3 regions of the Sphaerisporangium sp. NPDC049002 genome follow, and region 3 is predicted to be linked to each of the others. Evidence: riboswitches for the same ligand, from Rfam matches in the RefSeq annotation. Region 3 holds a riboswitch; each other region holds the start of a gene.
What was found. Region 3 has a riboswitch for cobalamin ahead of metE (5-methyltetrahydropteroyltriglutamate--homocysteine S-methyltransferase). Riboswitches for the same ligand answer to the same signal wherever they lie in the genome.

Region 1 (6,138 bases), on a different contig from region 3:
CTTGACCTCGCACAGCCAGCCGTCGACGTGCAGCAGGAAGTCGTCGAACTCCGCGTCGTGCGGCCTGTCGTCCAGCCCGAGATCGTGGTCGAGCCGGGCGGCCTGGATGAGGGTCCAGATCTGGGCGCGGATCGCGGGGAGCTTGGCGGGGTCCATCGCGGCGATGGAGGCGTGCTCGTCGAGAAGCTGCTCCAGACGCGCCATGTCGCCGTAGGTGTCGGCGCGGGCCATGGGCGGCACCAGGTGGTCGACCAGGGTGGCGTGGGCGCGGCGCTTGGCCTGGGTCCCCTCGCCGGGGTCGTTCACGAGGAACGGGTAGATCAGCGGCAGGTCGCCGAGCGCGGCGTCCGGCCCGCAGGAGGCGGACATCCCGGCGGACTTGCCCGGCAGCCACTCCAGGTTGCCGTGCTTGCCGACGTGTACCACCGCGTGCGCGCCGAACCCGTCCTGGAGCCAGCGGTAGGCGGCCAGGTAGTGGTGGCTGGGCGGCAGGTCGGGGTCGTGGTAGATCGCGATGGGGTTCTCGCCGAACCCACGCGGCGGCTGGACCATCACCACGACGTTGCCGGCGCGCAGGGCCGCCAGCACGATCTCCCCCTCGGGGTCGCGCGAACGGTCGACGAACAGCTCGCCGGGCGGCGGTCCCCAGTGCCGCTCCATCCCCGCGCGGAGGTCCTCGGGAAGCGTGTAGTACCAGGCCCGGTAACGCGCGGCGGAGACGCGCACGGGGTTGCCGGAGAGCTGCTCCTCGGTGAGCCAGTCCTGGTCCTGGCCGCCCGCGGCGATGAGCGCGTGGACGAGCGCGTCGCCGTCCTGCCCGTCCACGCCCGGCAGGCCGCCCTCGCCCTCGGGCCCGATGTCGTACCCGCTCGCGCGCATGGCGGCCAGCAGGCGGACCACGCTGGCGGGTGTGTCCAGGCCCACGGCGTTGCCGATCCGCGCGTGCTTGGTGGGGTAGGCCGACAGCATGACCGCGATCCGCCTGTCCCCCGGGGGCACTTGCCGCAGCGCGGCGTGCCGTACGGCGATGCCGGCGACCCGGGCCGCGCGCTCGGGGTCCGCCACGTAGACGGTCAGGCCCTCCTCGTCGACCTCCTTGAAGGAGAACGGCACGGTGATGATCCGCCCGTCGAACTCCGGGATGGCCACCTGCGAGGCGGCGTCCAGCGGGGACAGCCCGTCGTCGCTCGCCGCCCAGGTCTCCCGGTCTCCCGTCAGGCACAGGCCCTGGATGATCGGGACGTCGAGCCGGGCGAGCGCCCCCACGTCCCAGGCCTCGTCGTCGCCGCCCGCCGAGGCGGTGGCGGGACGGGTGCCGCCCGCCGCCAGCACGGTGACGACCAGCGCGTCCACGCCGCCGAGAACCTCCATCAGGCCGGGCTCCGCGGTGCGCAACGACGCGCAGTACACGGGCAGCGCCCGGCCTCCGGCGTCCTCGATCGCGCCGCACAACGCCTCGACGAACCCGGTGTTCCCCGCGACATGATGAGCCCGGTAGTACAGAACCCCCACGACCGGCCGCCCCTCACCTTCGGCGCCGTCGGTCCTCTCAAGGACGCCCCAGCTTGGCGTGGGCGCGGGGGCCGCGAAGCCGTGCCCGGTGAGCAGCACGGTGTCGGACACGAACCTGTACAGCTCGGCCAGATTGGCCGGGCCACCGTGCGCCAGATAGGCGTGCGCCTCGGCGCACACTCCACCGGGGACGGTGGACAGCTCCATCAACTCGGCGTCGGGAGCCTGCTCGCCTCCGAGCACGATGACGGGGCGGGGCCCCGCCAGCAGCATGTCCAGCCCCTCCTCCCATACCCGCCGCCCGCCGAGCAGGCGGACGACGACCAGCTCCACGTCGTCGAGCAGCGGGGAGAGGTCCTCGACGGCGAGCCGCGCCGGGTTGTCCAGGCGGTACGGGGCGCCGCTCGCGCGTGCGCTCAGCAGGTCGGTGTCGGAGGTCGACAGCAGAAGTACGGGGAGATGGCGCACGGCACATCCTCACTCGGGGTCCGCGCCCCGGGTCGTGGGTCCACACGGCCTGGAGTCTCCTGGCTTCCGGATCGACGCTCACCCCGGCCTTCCCGCCCGTTGCCGGGCCGTGGCCTTGGATGGGGTTCGCTCCCCGGTGACAGTGGCGGGACCGCGCCGGATTCACACCGGCTTCCTCCTTGTGCCGTCGCTCCCCTATCAGATCACGGAGTCCGACTTATTGCGAGAAGTCGGGTTAACATCCTCAACGTGTCTGTCGTCGACTTTCCGGAGTCCTCGTCGCGATTCCACGTCCGGAAACCCCCGGACAGGTCGCGGGTGGACGCCTGTCCCGGTGCGTTGCAGACGCATCCGGCCGCGGACGGTGCCGTCGCCCGTATCCGGGTGCCGGGTGGCGTCCTCACCGCCGCCCAGTTGCGCGAGCTGGGCGCCGCCGCCACGTCCCTCGGCTCCGGGGTGGTCGAGCTGACCTCCCGTGCCAACGTGCAGGTACGAGGGCTGAACGCCGAGGGGGAGACCGCGTTCGCCGCGAGGATGGCCGCCGCGGGGCTGCTCCCCTCCGCGACCCATGAACGTGTGCGGAACATCCTGGCCTCCCCCATGGCCGGGCTCGACGGTCGCGGCCTGATCGAGGTGGCACCGCTCGTACGCGAACTGGACGAGGCGCTGTGCTCCCGCCCGGCCCTCGCGGGACTGCCCGGCCGGTTCCTGTTCGCCCTGGACGACGGCAGAGGCGACCTGCCCGCCCTCAAGGCCGACCTCACCTTCGTCCCGATCCCCGCGCCGGCCGGCGGAGAGCCGGTCGAGGGGGCGCTCCTCCTGGCGGGAGAGGACCACGGAGTACGCCTCGCCCCGACACAGGCGGTATCCGCGATGATGGCGGCGGCTGAGGCCTTCCTCGCCGAACGAACCGCCCAGAACTCGACGGCCTGGCGCATGGCCGAACTCGACGACGGCCCGGCGAGGATCGCCACCCACCTCGGCGGCTCCGCCCGCGTCGGGACGCCCGCCCACGCCGACGGCCCCACCGGGTCCGGGGAGCACGGCCCCGTGCCGGTGGTCTCCCCGGACGTGCCGTCTTCGCCGCCGCTCGGCCTGGTACACCGGCCCGCGCGGGGGGCCGTACCCGGGCCCGGGGAGAGGGCCGTCCCCCGGGTCGCGCTCGTCGTCATGCCGCCGCTCGGCCGGCTGACCGGCGCCCAGGCGCGAGCACTGGCGACGGCGGCGCAGGCGGGCGACGGCGAGATCCGGCTGACGCCATGGCGTGGCGCCGTCGTGCCCGGCGTCAGCGGAGCGGACGCGGAGTCATGGCTGTCCAGGCTCGCGGCCACCGGCCTGGTCACCGATCCCGCCTCCCCGTGGACCGGGGTCACGGCCTGCACCGGACGACCCGGCTGCGCGAAGTCACTCTCCGATGTCCAGGCGGACGCCGCGTCGATCGCGCACATCCAGGCGACCACCGCCCGCGCGCCGGGCGCCGGTGTGCTTCGCGTGCACTGGGCCGGGTGCGAGCGCCGGTGCGGACGGCCCGCCGGGCAGGCCGTACTCGTGGTGGCCACCGGCGACGGCTACCGTGTCGACGCCGGCGGCCGGAGCCTGCACTGCGAGGACATCGAGGAGACGACGGCCGCGGTCACCGCGGCCCGCCAGGTGGCCGGCACGTCCAGACGGTCCGGGGCGTGATGGAGGGATCCGGGTTCGTGTCCGTGGACAGGGGCGTCTGGTGAGGTCAGGCGTGCTCGTTCTCGGGGGGACGGGTGAGGCGCGGGCGCTGGCGGCGGCGCTGGCGGCCCGTCCCGAGGTCCGCGTGATCTCCTCGCTCGCGGGCCGTGTGACCGATCCCCGCCTTCCTGAGGGCGAGGTGCGCGTCGGGGGGTTCGGCGGGCCAGAACGCCTGGCCGACTGGCTGCGCGAACAGGGCATCAGGGCCGTGGTCGACGCCACCCACCCGTTCGCCGAACGGATCACCGCCTCGGCCGTACGCGCAACCGCGGCGGCGGAGGTCCCCCTGCTCGTGCTGCGGCGGCCAGGATGGCGGCAGGAGGCCGCAGACGACTGGCACTGGACGTCGTCCCTGCCGGAAGCCGCGGCGTCGCTGCCAGGGCTCGGAAGGCGGGTCTTCCTCACCACCGGACGCCAGGGCCTGCCGGTCTTCGCCGGCCTGGACGACCTGTGGTTCCTGATCCGCACGGTCGATCCACCCGATCCGCCGCTTCCTCGCCACTGCCGCCTCCTGCGCGACCGGGGTCCGTACACGCTGGACGGCGAGCGGGCGCTGATGCGCCGGCACCGCGTCGACGTGCTGGTCACCAAGGACAGCGGCGGAACGATGACCATGGCCAAGCTGTCGGCCGCACGCGAACTCGGCCTCCCCGTCGTCGTCGTACGCCGCCCGCCCCTCCCCCGGATCCCCGCTGTGGAGACCACGGAAGAGGCCCTCACCTGGCTCCATGGCCTCGTGAGTCGCTGGGCTCCGGGGCGGGCAGCGCCGTTCAGGCGGGGTAGCGGCGGGGGGTGAAGACGACGGGGCGGCCGTTCCGGTACACCGTGCGGGTCGTCGAGGAGCCGATGACCAGCAGGCAGCGCATGTCGACGCCGGCCGGGTCCAGCTTGGCGAGGGTGGTGACGCGCAGGCTCTCCGCAGGGCCGCCGACGTCCCGCCCGACGACCACGGGCGTGTCCGGGGCGCGGTGCTCCAGCAGGAGGTCCCGCGCCGCGGCCACCTGCCACGTACGGCTGCGCGACGCCGGGTTGTAGATCGCCAGCACCAGGTCGGCGCGTGCCGCGGCCGTGACGCGCCCGGCGATGACGTCCCACGGCTTGAGCTGGTCGGACAGGGAGAGCACGCAGTAGTCGTGACCGAGTGGAGCACCGGCCCGAGCGGCCACCGCGTGCGCGGCCGTCAGGCCCGGCACCACGCGCACCGGCACCCCGGCGAACCTCGGCTCGCACGCCACCTCCAGCACGGCGGCTGCCATCGCGAACACTCCGGGGTCACCCGAGGAGACCACCGCGACGCGGGAGCCCGCCTTCGCCAGCTCCAGCGCGTGCGCCGCCCGCTCGGCCTCGACGCGGTTGTCGGTCGGGTGCCGGCGCTGGCGGGGGTTGGGAGCCACCCGGTCCAGGTAGGGGCCGTAACCGACGAGCTCGTCGGCGGTCGCCAGAGCGTCCTGGGCCTCCGGAGTCAGCCAGTGGCGGCCCGCAGGGCCGAGCCCCACCACGACGACTTCCCCGAGGCCGCCCCCCGGCCCGGCCGTCCTGGGCATCGGGGACAGCGTGTCCGTGCGGCCCGCGCCCGGACCGGCGGGCACCGGCGACGGGGTGTCCATCCGGCTGGGCAGGATGGCCAGGGAGAAGTACGGCACCTCACCGGGGTCGACCCGCGCGAGCGGGGCTATCCGCTGCCCGCCGGTGGTCGCCCGCTCGACGTACCAGGCCTCGTCCAGGCGGCCGGCCCGCGCGAGCGCCTCGCGTACGGAGGTGAAGGTGCGGCCCAGCTTGAGGATCGCCGCCGAGTCGGCGGTGGCCAGCCGTGCCGCGAGCTCCTCCGATGGCAGCGTGCCCGGGAGGATGGTCAGGGTCTCCTCGCGCTCGACCAGCGGACGGCCCAGTACGGCCGACGCGGCGCTCACCGAGGTCACTCCGGGGACCACCTCGGTCGGGTAGCGGTGCGCGAGCCGCTTGTGGAGGTGCATGTAGGAGCCGTAGAAGAGCGGGTCGCCCTCGCACAGCACGACCACGTCGCGCCCGGCGTCGAGATGCGCGGCCAGGCGCTCGGCGCAGGTCACGTAGAACGCGTCGATCGCGCCCCGGTAGCCGCCCGGGTGGTCGGTGGTCTCGGTGGTGACGGGGTAGACCAGCGCCTCCTCGATCTGGTCGCCGCGAAGGTAGGGCTCGGCCACCGTGCGGGCGATGCTCCGCCCGTGCCGGGCGCTGTGGTAGGCGATCACGTCGGCCTGGCGGACCAGGCGCGCGGCCTTCACCGTCACCAGCTCCGGATCACCGGGCCCGAGCCCCACCCCCCACAAACGTCCGAGAGCCCGCTCCCCACCCTGAGCTCCCCCGGACCCCTCGGCACGCCCCGTGCCCCCGGCATCGTCGTCCATGCTGTCGCTCATTCCTCCTCGCTCGCGATCGCGTTGACGGCCGCGGCGGCCA
Region 2 (6,138 bases), on a different contig from region 3:
TGCCCGGCCAGGCTGAGGTCGTGGATGGTGGTCACCACCGTGAGCCCGTCGGCGAGGCGCAGGCGGTCGACCAGCTCCAGCACCTGCTGCTGGTGGCCGAGGTCGAGCGCGGTCGTCGGCTCGTCGAGCAGCAGCACGGGAGCCCGCTGGACGAGCGCGCGGGCGAGCACCACCCGCTGCCGTTCCCCGCCGGACAGGTGCCCGAGGGGCCGCGTCGCGAACGCCGACAGGTCCAGGCGCTCCAGCACCGAGCGGGTGACGTCCCGGTCGTCGTGGGTGTCCCTGCCGAGGTAGGAGATGTACGGCGTGCGCCCGAGCAGGGCGTACTCGAAGACGGTCAGCCCCGCCGGAAGCAGGGGACTCTGCGGCGCGTACGCCATCAGCCGGGCCCGCTGCCTCGGCTTGAGGTCGCGCGCGGGCACGCCGTCGACCAGGACCTCGCCGCGCGCCTCAAGCAGGCCCATCATGGCCCGGAGCAGGGTGGACTTGCCCGCGCCGTTCGGCCCGATGACCGCCAGCCACTCGCCGCCGCCCACCGACAGGCCGATCTCGGACAGGACCGGCCGCCCGTCCAGCGCGACCGAGAGGTCCCGCACCTCGATGGCGCTCACGCGTCCACCGACCGTGTCGCGCGCAGTACCCCGACGAAGAAGGGCGCGCCGATGAACGCGGTGACCACGCCGATCGGCAGCTCGGCGGGGGCGAGCACGGTGCGGGCGACCAGGTCGGCCAGCACCAAAAACGACGCCCCCGCCAGAAGCGACAGCGGGAGGACCACCCGGTACGACCCGCCCGCCAGCCGCCGCACGACGTGCGGCACCACGATGCCGACGAACCCGATGAGCCCGCTCACCGCGACCGCGGACGCGGTGGCCAGCGACGCCGCGCACAGGACGACGAGCCGGACGCGCCCCGCGTTGACCCCGAGGCTGACCGCCTCGTCGTCGCCGACCGACAGCACGTCCAGCAGCCGGCCGTGGGCGAGCAGGACGACCGTCGACACCAGGGCGTAGGGGGCGACGAGCCACACCTGCGTCCAGTCGCCGCCGATGCCCCCGAGGATCCACGAGTAGATGCGCTGCAACTGCTCGACGCGGAGCTGCTGCACGAAGGCCTGCAACGCGGACAGGAAGGAGGCCACCGCCACCCCGGCGAGCACCAGGGTGGCCGTGCCGCCGCCCCGGCCCGCCGTGTTGCCGAGCGCGTACGCCAGCAGCACGCCGCCGATCGCCCCGCCGAAGGCGGCGAGCGGCACCAGCCCGTCGACCTGGATCAGCACGATCATCAGGGTCGCGGTGAAGCCCGCACCGGCGGCGGCGCCGAGAAGGTAGGGATCGGCGAGCGGGTTGCGGAACACGCCCTGGTACCCGGCGCCCGCGATGGCCAGCAGGCCGCCGACCACCGCCGCCAGCACCACGCGGGGCAACCTGAGCTGGAAGACCAGCCCCCGCTCGACCGGCGACAGCCCGGAGTCCACCGAGACGAACGGCACCCGGTCGAGCAGTTCGAGCATGATGCCCTTGAGCGAGACGCCGGCCGCGCCGATCATCAGACCCGCGATCACGCAGATCACGAGCACGGCGAGGGCCGCGGCCAGCGCCGCCGGCCGCAGCCTCGCCGCGCGCGTCGTACCGGCGCCGCGCCGCCTCACGGGGCGCGACCTACCGGCGTCGCGCCGATTCACAGGGCGCGTCGTACCGGTGTCGTGCCGCTTCTCAGGGCGCGTCGTACCAGGGTCGTGCCGGTTCACGGGGCGTGTCGTTCCAGGTGTCCCATCGGGTCTCAGGCGGCGGCCTTCGTGACCGCCTCGTCAACGATCTTGACGAAGTCGACCACGCGCGGGCCCCAGCGTGAGGCGATGTCGTCGTCGAGCGTGATCACGCGGTCCTTCGCGATCGCCGACAGGCCTCCCCACCCCGGCCGTTTGGCGAGGGCCTCCTTGGACTGGCCGCAGCACTTGGTGTCGGCCAGGAAGATCAGGTCGGGGTCGGCCTTGGCGACGAACTCGCTGGAGAGCTTGGGGTACCCCCCGGCGGCCTCGGGGGCCGTGTCCGCGATGTTGGCGAGCCCGAAGAGCCCGTAGATCTGGCCGATGAACGTGCTGGACGTCACCGAGTACGGCGTGTTGTCCAGCTCGTGGAAGTAAGTGAGCTTCTTGTCCTTGGGCGCCGCGGCGACGATCTCGTCGATCTGCCGCTTCATGCCCGCGGCGAGCTCGTCGGCCTTGGCCTTGTTGCCGGTGGCGGCTCCGAGGTCGGCGATCTCGTCGTAGGTCTCGTCGAGCTTGGTGGCGGCCGGTTCGAGCAGGACCGGGATGCCGACCTTGGTCAGCGCGGCCACGATGCCGCCCGTGTCGTTGGCGAGCACGACCAGGTCGGGCTTCTTGGCGATGATCGCCTCGGCGTTGGGCTTGAAGCCGGACAGGTCCGACTTCGGGGCCTCGGCGGGGTAGGTCGACTGGTCGTCGACGGCGATGACCTGCGGTCCCGCGCCGATCGCGAACAGGCTCTCCGTGGCGCTCGGCGAGAGCGAGATGATCTGGGCGGGCTTGTGCCCGATGGTGACGGAGCCGTTGCCCGCCTGGACGGTGACGGGGAAGCCGCCGTCCTGCGAAGCGGCGGGAGCGGGGGTGGCGGCGGCGGTGGCGGTGGCGCTGCTTTCGGTGCCGGTGGACTGGCCGCATGCGGCCAGTGTCAGCGCACCCAGCAACGCGCCCGCCAAGGCCGTGCGTACGGGCCTCACGAGAGTTCCTCCTGTTGCCGGGAAATCGAGAGACCCGTGTGCTGACGGATCACCCTTTTCCACGAGGGTTGACGACGTCGGCGCGGCATGCAGGCGACCTGGCTCGACCCGAGGGGTCTCACAGTTGCGGGACAGCGCCGGACTCACACCGGACTTCGCTGCACGCTGCGCGTCAGACGAACGGTATCAACCAATGCCGCAACGGGATACGACGGGTGGAAAGCCTCACCACTCCAGACCGGCGGCTCAGGCGAGCTGCGCCTCGGCGGCGCTGATCAACTCCTGGAGGCGGAGCCCGTGGCGGGCGTCGAGGGGGTGGCCGCCGCCGCGCCGCACGGTCCGCGCGAACTCGGCGACCATGTCGGGGAAGACGTCGTAGCCGAGGTCCGCGCCGTCGAGGGTCTCGTCGCCGTGGCGGCCGAAGACGGCCACGTGCGAGGAGCCGTGCTCGACGCGGGCGGCCATGGTCAGCGACGCCTCGCTGACCGCGCCGCTCTGGTGCTCCAGCAGCAGTCCGGTCCACCCGAGCGGGTGGCCGTGGGCGCGGATGCCGACGACCGGACCGAGGGCGGCGTCGAGCATGTCGAGCATGTGCGGCCCCACGTCGAGGATGGCGCCGCGCTCCTTTCGCCACGGGGAGTCGATGGTGTACAGGGCTCCGGAGATGTTGCGGGCGTACCCGCCGAACGGCTCGATCGCGCGGACCCGTTCGAGGAACGCCTTGGTCGCGGCCGAGTAACGGAAGGTGAGCACCATCTGGGACGCCACCCCCGCCTCGCCCACGGCGTCGGCGAGGCGCTTGGCGCCGTCGAGGTCGGCCGCCAGCGGTTTCTCCAGCAGCAGCGCCTTGCCCGCCCTGGCGGCCCGCACGGCGAGCTCGGCCTGCACGCCCGGCGGCACGCAGAAGGCGACGGCCTCGCAGACCTCGAAGAGCTCCTCGACCCGCTCGTAGACCGGGGCTCCCAGCCTTGCGGCGGCCCTCGGCCTGCGCGCCCACACTCCCGCGAGCCGCGTGTGCGGCCCCGCCGCCAGCGCGGGGGCGTGTACCGCCTCCGCCCACGGCCCGGCTCCGATCAGACCTACCGCCACTGGCTCCACGGCGCTCAGCTCCCCGACGTACCGGACGATTCGCCGCGAGACTAGCCCAATCAGAACCTCGCGCGTGGGGTGATCACCATTCGACCAGAAGCGACGGCAGGCCCCGCCCGACGATGGACTTGCGGTACGCGAGCGGCTGGCCGGGCACCAGCCGCAGGCCGGGCAGCCGGCGGCCCAGCACCTCAAGGGCCGTACGGAGCTGGAGGCGCGCCAGCGCGGCCCCGACGCAGAAGTGGATGCCGTACCCGAACGTCATGTGCGCGTCGGAGTTCCCTCGCCCGAGGTCGAACTCCTCCGGCGCGGGGAAGACGGTCTCGTCGTGCGCGGCCGAGTCGGTGGAGAGCAGCACCAGCGAGCCCTCCGGGATGGTCACGCCGTGCAGCTCGATGTCGGTGAGGGCGTACCGGAAGGAGCCGAGGCTGGAGCCGTCGATGCGCATGCACTCCTCGACCGCGTTCTGGACCAGCTCGGGGGCCAGGGGCCAGGCGTCCTCACGCAGGAGCCTCAGCACGCTGTTGCCGAGCTGGTTGGGCACGGTGTCGTTGCCGCCCAGCAGGATCGTGGAGATCAGCTCGACGACCTCCCTGTGGGACAGCTCGGTTCCGATGAGCCCGGTCATCAGCGAGGTGAAGTCGTCACGCGGCTCGGCGGCGCGGGAGGCCACCAGCTTGTCGACGTAGTCCAGGTATTCGAGGAAGCTGCGCGCCAGCACGAGCTGCCGGTCGGGCGGCTGCGGCGACAGGAACAGCATGAACCAGTCCTTGACGTGCTCCTTGACGAACTCCTCGTCCTCCTCGGGCACGCCGATGAACCGGGCGCTGAGCTTGGCCGACGGCACGTGCCCGAGCTCCGCGACGAAGTCGCCCCCGCCCTGCGGCGCCACCCGGTCGAGGAGGTCCTCGTTGAGCCGCCGGAACCGCTCCTCCATCGCGGTGACAGCGCGCGGGGTGAAGGCCCGGGACACCGAACGGCGCAGCCGCGTGTGCGTGGGCGGGTCGACGTTGGCCACGAAGCTGGACAGGAAGGACCCGTGGTCGCCGAGCACCTTCCTGGTCTCGCCGGCGAGGCTCCGCGAGATCGTGAGCGACCCCTCGGAGGAGAACCGCCGCGCGTCCCCGTACGCCGCGCGCACGTCCTCGTGGCGGGTCAGGACGTACGCGTCCAGGTGCTCGCTGTGGAACACCGGCCGTTCGTGCCTGAGCCTGCGCAGGAAGTCGTACGGCGCGGCGACGTGCCAGTCGGAGGTGACGTCGAAGTCGGTGGCGGTGGCCGGTGAGGTGTTCTGCATGATCACGACCTCGGGGTGAGGATCCTGCGGGGGTTCTCGACGAGCATCTGGTGGATCTGGTCATCGGTCACGCCGCGCTTGCGCAGCTCGGGAAGGACGTCGCGGGAGATGTGCAGCAGGTGGTAGTTCGGGTGGCGCTCCCGTACGACCCGGGGGTCGAACCGGTCGTTGAAGCAGTAGGAGTCGTGCGACAGCACCATGCGGCCGGCGTGGCCGCGCGCGCACATCTCCGCCACGATGGCGACCCGGTCCTCGAACGAGCTGATCGTCTCGATGCCGAACCGGTCCATGCCGAGGAAGCTGCCCTCGGCGACCAGCTCTTCGAGATAGGCGGGGTCGGTGGAGTCGCCGGCGTGGCCGATGACGACCCGCGTCAGGTCCACGCCCTCGGAGGCCAGGAGCCGCTGCTGCTCCAGCCCGCCCCGCGAGGCGCTGTGGGAGTGGGTGGTGATCGGCGCCCCGGTCTCCAGGTGCGCCCGCGCGACGGCCCGGAAGACCCGCTCGCAGCCCGGCGTCATGCCCTGGTGGTCGGATGCGCACTTGAGGATCGCTGCCTTCACCCCGGTGCGGCCGATGCCCTCGGTGATGTCCCTGACGAAGAACTCCGCGAGCCGGTCGGGGCCGCCGAAGAGGCTGCCGGGGCCGCGGTTGCCGAAGTACGGCGGGAGGGCGTCGTAGGTGTAGAGCCCGGTGGCGACGACGATGTTGACGTCGGTCAGCTCGGCGACCCGCTGGACGGCCGGGACGTACCGGCCGAGGCCCACCACCGTCAGGTCGACCACAGTGTCGACGCCCTCGGCCTTGAGCGCGTCGAGCTTCCCCGCCGCCTCCCGCGCCCGGGTGTCGAGGTCCCATCCTTCGGGGATGTCCGGCCAGTTCCACAGGATCTCCGGGCTGAGGCCGAAGATGTGCTCGTGCATGAGCGTCGCCCCGAGTCCGGTCACCGGTCCTTTGACCGTGTGGACGGCCCCGTCCCGGTCAGGCATGGGAGACGACCGGGAACCTCGGGT
Region 3 (6,138 bases):
ACGTGCGCTGTGGCGGTCTGCGGGATCACGTTCGCCTTGTACCCGGCGGCGAGCATGGTCGGGTTCGCCGTGTTCCGAAGCGTCGCGCCGATCATGCGGGCGAGCGGGCCCAGCTTCGCGACCGTGGCTTCGGCGTCGCCGGCCTCCAGCTCGATGTCGAAGGCCTCGTGGAAGAAGGCCCGCACCGTCGGCGTAAGCCGTACCGGCCACTCATAGCGCCCGATGCGTGCGACGGCCTCCGCCAGCTCCGTTACGGCGTTCTCGCTGTTCAGCATCGAGCCGTGCCCCGCGCGCCCGGCGGCGGTGAGCCTCATCCAGGCGATGCCCTTCTCGGCGGCCTCGATCAGGTAGAGCCGCCTGGCCTCGTCGACGGAGACGCTGAACCCGCCGACTTCGCCGATCGCCTCGGTGCATCCCTCGAACAGGTCCTTGTGCTCGGTGGACAGCCACTGCGCGCCGTAGTGGCCGCCGGCCTCCTCGTCCGCCGTGAACGCGAGCACGATGTCGCGCGGCGGCCTGCGCCCCTCGCTCAGACGCTGCCGGACGACCGCGAGGATCATGGCGTCCATGTCCTTCATGTCCACCGCGCCGCGCCCCCAGACGCAGCCGTCGGCGATCTCCCCGCTCAGCGGGTGATGGGTCCAGTCGCCGGCGTTGAAAGGGACGACGTCAAGGTGCCCATGGAGCAGCAACGCCTCACGGCTGGGATCGGCCCCCTGGATGCGGGCGATCACGTTGGCCCGTTTGCTGTCGCTCTCCAGGATCCGCGGCTCCAGCCCGACCTCGGCCAGCTTGCCCGCGACGTACTCGGCGGCGATCCGTTCCCCCGGCCCCGCGTTGTCCCCTGCGTTCGTCGTATCTATGCGGATCAGGTCGCGGCACAGCTCGACGACCTCGTCCTCGGCATTGAACGCGGTCATACGTGCTCCTTCGGCTCGGTACGCGCTAACGCCCACCATCCTGCCGCCCAAGCACGCCCACAAGCATCCCGGCCTGCCGCGAAGCACCACCCACACCACCCCAGGCCCCCCACCCAAGCCACCCCCGGCCTGCCGCCCAAGCACCGCTCCAGCCACCCCGGCCCGCCCGCCCGAGGAGCCCACCGCGCGTCCCGGCCCGCCGCCCGGGAAGACCTCCGGGCACCCCGGCTTCCGCCCAAGGAGACCCTCGGCACGGGCCCACCGCACCCGCGTCCGAATCCCGGTATGACGCAGTGCCCGTTGTTTGCTAACCTGGTGCAGCCGACGCGGGGAGACGTTCTCACGTGCAGGCACCACTGTCCGGGTGGCGGAATAGGCAGACGCGCTAGCTTGAGGTGCTAGTGCCCTTTACGGGGCATGGGGGTTCAAGTCCCCCCTCGGACACGTACCCTTCGCGCATGTGGAGGTCCGGTTGCGACTGGGCCTCCACTAGCTGTTTCTCGGGGTAGTAGGTCAGCCGCAGGCCGATCTCCGCGTCGACCTGAGCCTTGTCGTTCGGATCCGCCTCCGCCAGAACCTGAACGTGGTCCTCGATCGCGGTCACCATGGCATCGATCTCCTCGTGTCATCCGACGCCCGCCGCTCACTTGGCGTAGCTGCGCCTGAGCGGCTACCTGCTGGACCTGGGTCTCGGCCATCCACTGAGCGACCAGGGCGGGATCCGCGCCCGCGTTCCACAACATCGTCACCAAGTCGGCGCGGATCGGCATGGCGCCACACCCCGACCACCCCCATTCGCGGCGACCGACCCGGTCCCGGCACGTCGAGCACTCGCCCGAGCCGCTGCGGCACTCTAGACTCGGGGGTGCAGTCGGTTCGCCCTGCCCGCCAGGCAGGAGCGTCGTAAGAGGGAACCCGGTGTGAATCCGGGACTGCCCCGCAGCGGTGAGTGGGAACGACCGCCGTCACACGCACTGGATCCGATCCAAGGACCCGGGAAGCGACGGCCAGTAGGCACGAGATGGGCGCCCACGAGTCCGAAGACCTGCCACTGCCCGCGCGCGACCGCGCGCGGTGACGTTCGACGGCCTCGTGGGAGGGCCGGCGTGACGACGCGGACCTGACCGTGGGTCCGCACCATCTGCCGTGCCTTCGCCCCGGGGTTCCGTCGAGGTCTCCGTGACTCGCGAAGGAGAGTTTCATGGCCGAGAGTTCCCCTGCGCCCACCGCGCTGGCCACCGTGTACGGCTACCCACGCCAAGGACCGGGCCGCGAACTGAAGAAGGCCGTCGAAGGCTACTGGGCCGGCCGCACCACCGACGCCGAACTGCTCGACGTCGCCGCCGGGCTGCGCCGCGACAACTGGCGCCGCTTGGCCGAGGCGGGGATCGACGAGGTCCCGACCGGCGACTTCTCTCTGTACGACCACGTGCTGGACACCACGGTCATGGTCGGCGCGATCCCGCCGCGGCATCGCGCCGCCGTGCGGGCCGACCCGCTGGACGGCTATTTCGCGATGGCGCGCGGTACTCAGGACGTCGCGCCGCTGGAGATGACCAAGTGGTTCGACACCAACTACCACTACCTGGTCCCCGAGCTCGGCCCGGACACCGTCTTCGCGGCCGACCCCTCCAAGCCTGTGAGCGAGTTGCGTGAGGCTCTGGCACTGGGACACAACCCGCGGCCAGTCCTGGTCGGCCCGGTGACCTACCTGCTGCTGGCCAAGCCAGCGCCGGACGCCCCAGCGGACTTCGACCCGCTCACCCTGCTCGACCGGCTGCTGCCCGTGTACGCCGAGATCCTCGCGGCACTGCACGAAGCGGGCGCCCGCTGGGTGCAACTCGACGAACCCACCCTGGTCCAGGACCAGCCGCAGGCCGTCCTGGACGCCGTCGCCGGCTGCTACCAGCGGCTGGGCTCACTCACCGAGCGCCCGAAGATCCTGGTCGCCGGCTATTTCGACCACCTCGGGGAAGCCCTGTCTGTGCTGGCCCATGCGCCGATCGAGGGTCTGGGGCTCGACCTCACCGGCCCGGCCGCCGCCAACCTGAACGACCTGGCGGCCGCCGGCGGGCTGCCGGGCAAGCGTCTGATCGCGGGCGTCGTGGACGGCCGCAACATCTGGATCAACGACCTGGAGAAGTCGCTGAGCACCCTGGCGACCCTTCTCGGACTGGCCGGGCAGGTGGACGTCGCCGCGTCCTGCTCGCTCCTGCACGTCCCGCTGGACGCCGCCGCCGAGACGGAGATCGATCCTGAGATCCGGCCATGGCTGGCCTTCGCCCGGCAGAAGACCGCCGAGATCGTCGCCCTCGCCCGCGGTCTGAACCGCGGTGTCCGCGCCATCTCTGACGACCTCACCGACAACCGCGAAGCCCTGGAGTCCCGCAGGACGTCCGCGCTCACCCGCGACCCGGCGATCCGCGAACGCGCGGCTGCGGTGACCGGGCAGGACACCAGGCGGGCTGAACCCTACGCGGAACGGGCGCGAGCCCAGCGCAACCATCTGGACCTGCCGCTGGTGCCCACGACCACCATCGGTTCGTTCCCCCAGACCGCCGAGTTGCGCGCCGCCCGCGCCGACCTGCGCGCCGGGCGCATCGACCAGGATGCCTACGACGCGCGCATGGAGGCCGAGATCCGCGCGGTCCTCGCCTTCCAGGAGGAGAGCGGCCTGGACGTGCTCGTGCACGGCGAGCCCGAGCGCAACGACATGGTGCAGTACTTCGCCGAGCAACTCGACGGATACATCGCCACCCAGCAGGGGTGGGTCCAGTCCTACGGGTCCAGGTACGTCCGACCGCCGATCCTGGCCGGCGACATCTCCCGCCCACACCCGATGACCCTGCGCTGGACCACCTACGCCCAGTCCCAGACCAGCCGCCCAGTGAAGGGCATGCTCACCGGCCCGGTCACCATGCTGGCCTGGTCGTTCGTCCGCGACGACCAGCCGCTCGGCGAGACCGCCCGGCAGGTCGCGCTCGCCCTGCGCGACGAAGTCGCCGACCTGGAAGCCGCCGGCACCGCCGTCATCCAGGTGGACGAACCTGCGCTCCGTGAAACGCTGCCCCTGCGCGCCGCGGACCGCCCCGCCTACCTCGCCTGGGCCACCGAGGCGTTCCGCCTGGCCACCGCCGGGGCGCGGCCGCGGACCCAGATCCACACCCACATGTGCTACGCCGAGTTCGGCGAGATCATCGCCGCGATCGACGACATGGACGCCGACGTCATCAGCCTCGAAGCCGCCCGCTCCCACATGCAGGTGGCCGAGGAACTCGCCCAGGCCGGCTACCCCCGCGAGGTCGGGCCCGGCGTCTACGACATCCACTCCCCCCGAGTCCCCGGCGTCGAGGAGGTGGCTTCTTTGCTGCGCAAGGGGCTGTCCGCCATCCCCGCCGACCGGCTGTGGGCCAACCCCGACTGCGGCCTGAAGACCCGCGCCTGGCCCGAGACCCGCGACTCCCTGGAAAACCTCGTCACCGCTGCCAAGCAGATCCGCACCGAGATCACTTCCTCCTCCGCCTGACCGTCTGTTTTCGGGGCCGGACACCCTCCGGCCCCGATACGGCGGCTCATGAAGGAGAGCGGATGATCAGCGAGAGGGCTCCATGCACCGCTGCCTCCGCTGGCGCGCCACGGTGGATCGCTGAGTGCCGCCGCGACGGGCACATGAGCCCTGCTCGCGCTGTTCGGCCGGGCCGGTGACGGTCGGCGGCGCGTCCGGGCGCGCTCAGGCGCCGACGCGGTAGGGGCGCATCATCTCGTTGTCCTCGTGTTCCAGCAGGTGGCAGTGCCAGACGAAGAGACCGGCCCTGTCGAACGTCGCCTTGATCCGGGTGATCTGGTGCGGGTAGGCGATCACCGTGTCCTTGAACCCCCGTTCCCATGGTTCGGGGGGCCGGGCGGCGCCGTTGAAGGACCGGCGGTCGAGGACGTGGAACAGGACCTCGTGCACGTGGATGGGATGGGCGTCCGGGGTGAAGTTGTGGATCTCCCAGATCTCGGTGGCGCCTAGGGCGGGATTCTCGGTGACCGGGTCGGACCACATCCTGGCTTTCCTGCCTCCGTCCAGGGTGCCGAGCAGCACCGCCGTCGGGCCGGCGCCGTGGACGACCGCCGAGTCCTGTTCCAGCAGGGCGACCTTGCGCGTCCTGCTCTCCTGGCCGATCCGCGTGAGGGACGGCAGGGTGAGCTGGTCGGGCGGCACGCTGCGGTCCTGTCCCGCCAAGGGCCGTACGACGAACTTCATCACCTGGCCGGTGGTGGCGGGGTCCGCCGGCGGGGTGTGGCCGTCTCCGGGGAAGGCCGTGTCCGGGGCCTCGTTGATCAGGTAGAGGGCCGTGCCGGGCCGCAGGCCGGTGAAGTCGACGATCACGTCGGCCCGTTCGGCCGGGGCGAGCAGGATGCGGCCGAGTCGCACGGGCTCGGGCAGGAAGCCTCCATCGGACCCGATGTGCCACACGGGCAGGGCCGCCGGCACGGGACGCCTCGCCATCGGGTCGGTCACGATCTTCAGGTCGAGGACCCGGCCGTTGCAGCCGTTGAGGAACCGGAACCGGAAGCGGCGGGGCTCGACCTCCAGGTAAGGCCAGGTGCGGCCGTTGACCATCATCGCCGTGCCGAAGAATTCCGGGTTCCAGATGGGGGGCAGGTCGCTCCTTGGGATGTACGGCCCGGCGAACCGGTCGAAGAAGGCGCGGCTTCCCGGGTAGAACAGCGAGCCGTCGGAGGCGAAGGACCGATCCTGGATGACGATCGGGATCTCGTGGTACGGGCCGCGTCCGTCGTCGCCGGCCGAAGGCGCGGGGCCGGGCAGGACGCCGGGGGGCAGGTCGGCGGGACCACCGCGCAGCAGGTAGAACCCGGCCAGCCCGGCGTAGGTGTTGAGCCGGGTGATCCCCAGCGAGTGATCGTGGTACCACATCGTGGCGGCCCGCTGCTGGTTGCCGTAATGGAACTCCGCCGAGCCCGGACTCCAGGACACGCCGTGCGTACGGGCGTACATGGCGCGGAACCTCGCGTACAGGGAGCCCTCGGTCGCCGATCCGGCGGGGAGGTCCCTGGCCCGCGGCAGGTACCACGCCTCGGGGAAACCGTCGCTGTGGTCGGCGCTGTGCCCGCCGTGCAGGTGGGTGACCAGCGGGACGGGCCCGCGATACCGGTTCGGTGTGGAGGTGAACCGGGGACGCGAATCCCGTCCGGACGGGCCGTCCGTGGG

Region 1: linked by a shared signal. The riboswitch ahead of cobN (cobaltochelatase subunit CobN) and the one ahead of metE (5-methyltetrahydropteroyltriglutamate--homocysteine S-methyltransferase) in region 3 are both predicted to bind cobalamin.
Region 2: linked by a shared signal. The riboswitch ahead of AB0B89_RS21605 (ABC transporter substrate-binding protein) and the one ahead of metE (5-methyltetrahydropteroyltriglutamate--homocysteine S-methyltransferase) in region 3 are both predicted to bind cobalamin.

The regions. Positions count from the first base shown of each region.
Region 1 covers NZ_JBEZFH010000017.1:56,981-63,118, reverse strand. Annotated here, with positions in the region: gene cobN (cobaltochelatase subunit CobN) at 1-1,980, opposite strand, end outside; cobalamin riboswitch at 2,014-2,211, opposite strand; gene cobG (precorrin-3B synthase) at 2,230-3,663, shown strand; gene AB0B89_RS06540 (cobalt-precorrin-6A reductase) at 3,716-4,498, shown strand; gene AB0B89_RS06535 (precorrin-2 C(20)-methyltransferase) at 4,473-6,098, opposite strand; gene AB0B89_RS06530 (precorrin-8X methylmutase) at 6,095-6,138, opposite strand, start outside.
Region 2 covers NZ_JBEZFH010000109.1:17,076-23,213, reverse strand. Annotated here, with positions in the region: gene AB0B89_RS21615 (ABC transporter ATP-binding protein) at 1-611, opposite strand, end outside; gene AB0B89_RS21610 (iron ABC transporter permease) at 608-1,564, opposite strand; gene AB0B89_RS21605 (ABC transporter substrate-binding protein) at 1,783-2,742, opposite strand; adenosylcobalamin (AdoCbl) riboswitch at 2,787-2,926, opposite strand; gene AB0B89_RS21600 (Gfo/Idh/MocA family oxidoreductase) at 2,989-3,831, opposite strand; gene AB0B89_RS21595 (cytochrome P450) at 3,914-5,128, opposite strand; gene AB0B89_RS21590 (phosphotriesterase-related protein) at 5,131-6,114, opposite strand; gene AB0B89_RS21585 (phytanoyl-CoA dioxygenase family protein) at 6,107-6,138, opposite strand, start outside.
Region 3 covers NZ_JBEZFH010000286.1:1,001-7,138, reverse strand. Annotated here, with positions in the region: partial or broken gene AB0B89_RS33330 (M20/M25/M40 family metallo-hydrolase) at 1-920, opposite strand, end outside; tRNA gene AB0B89_RS33325 (tRNA-Leu) at 1,279-1,364, shown strand; cobalamin riboswitch at 1,825-1,967, shown strand; gene metE (5-methyltetrahydropteroyltriglutamate--homocysteine S-methyltransferase) at 2,122-4,446, shown strand; gene AB0B89_RS33315 (multicopper oxidase) at 4,651-6,138, opposite strand, start outside.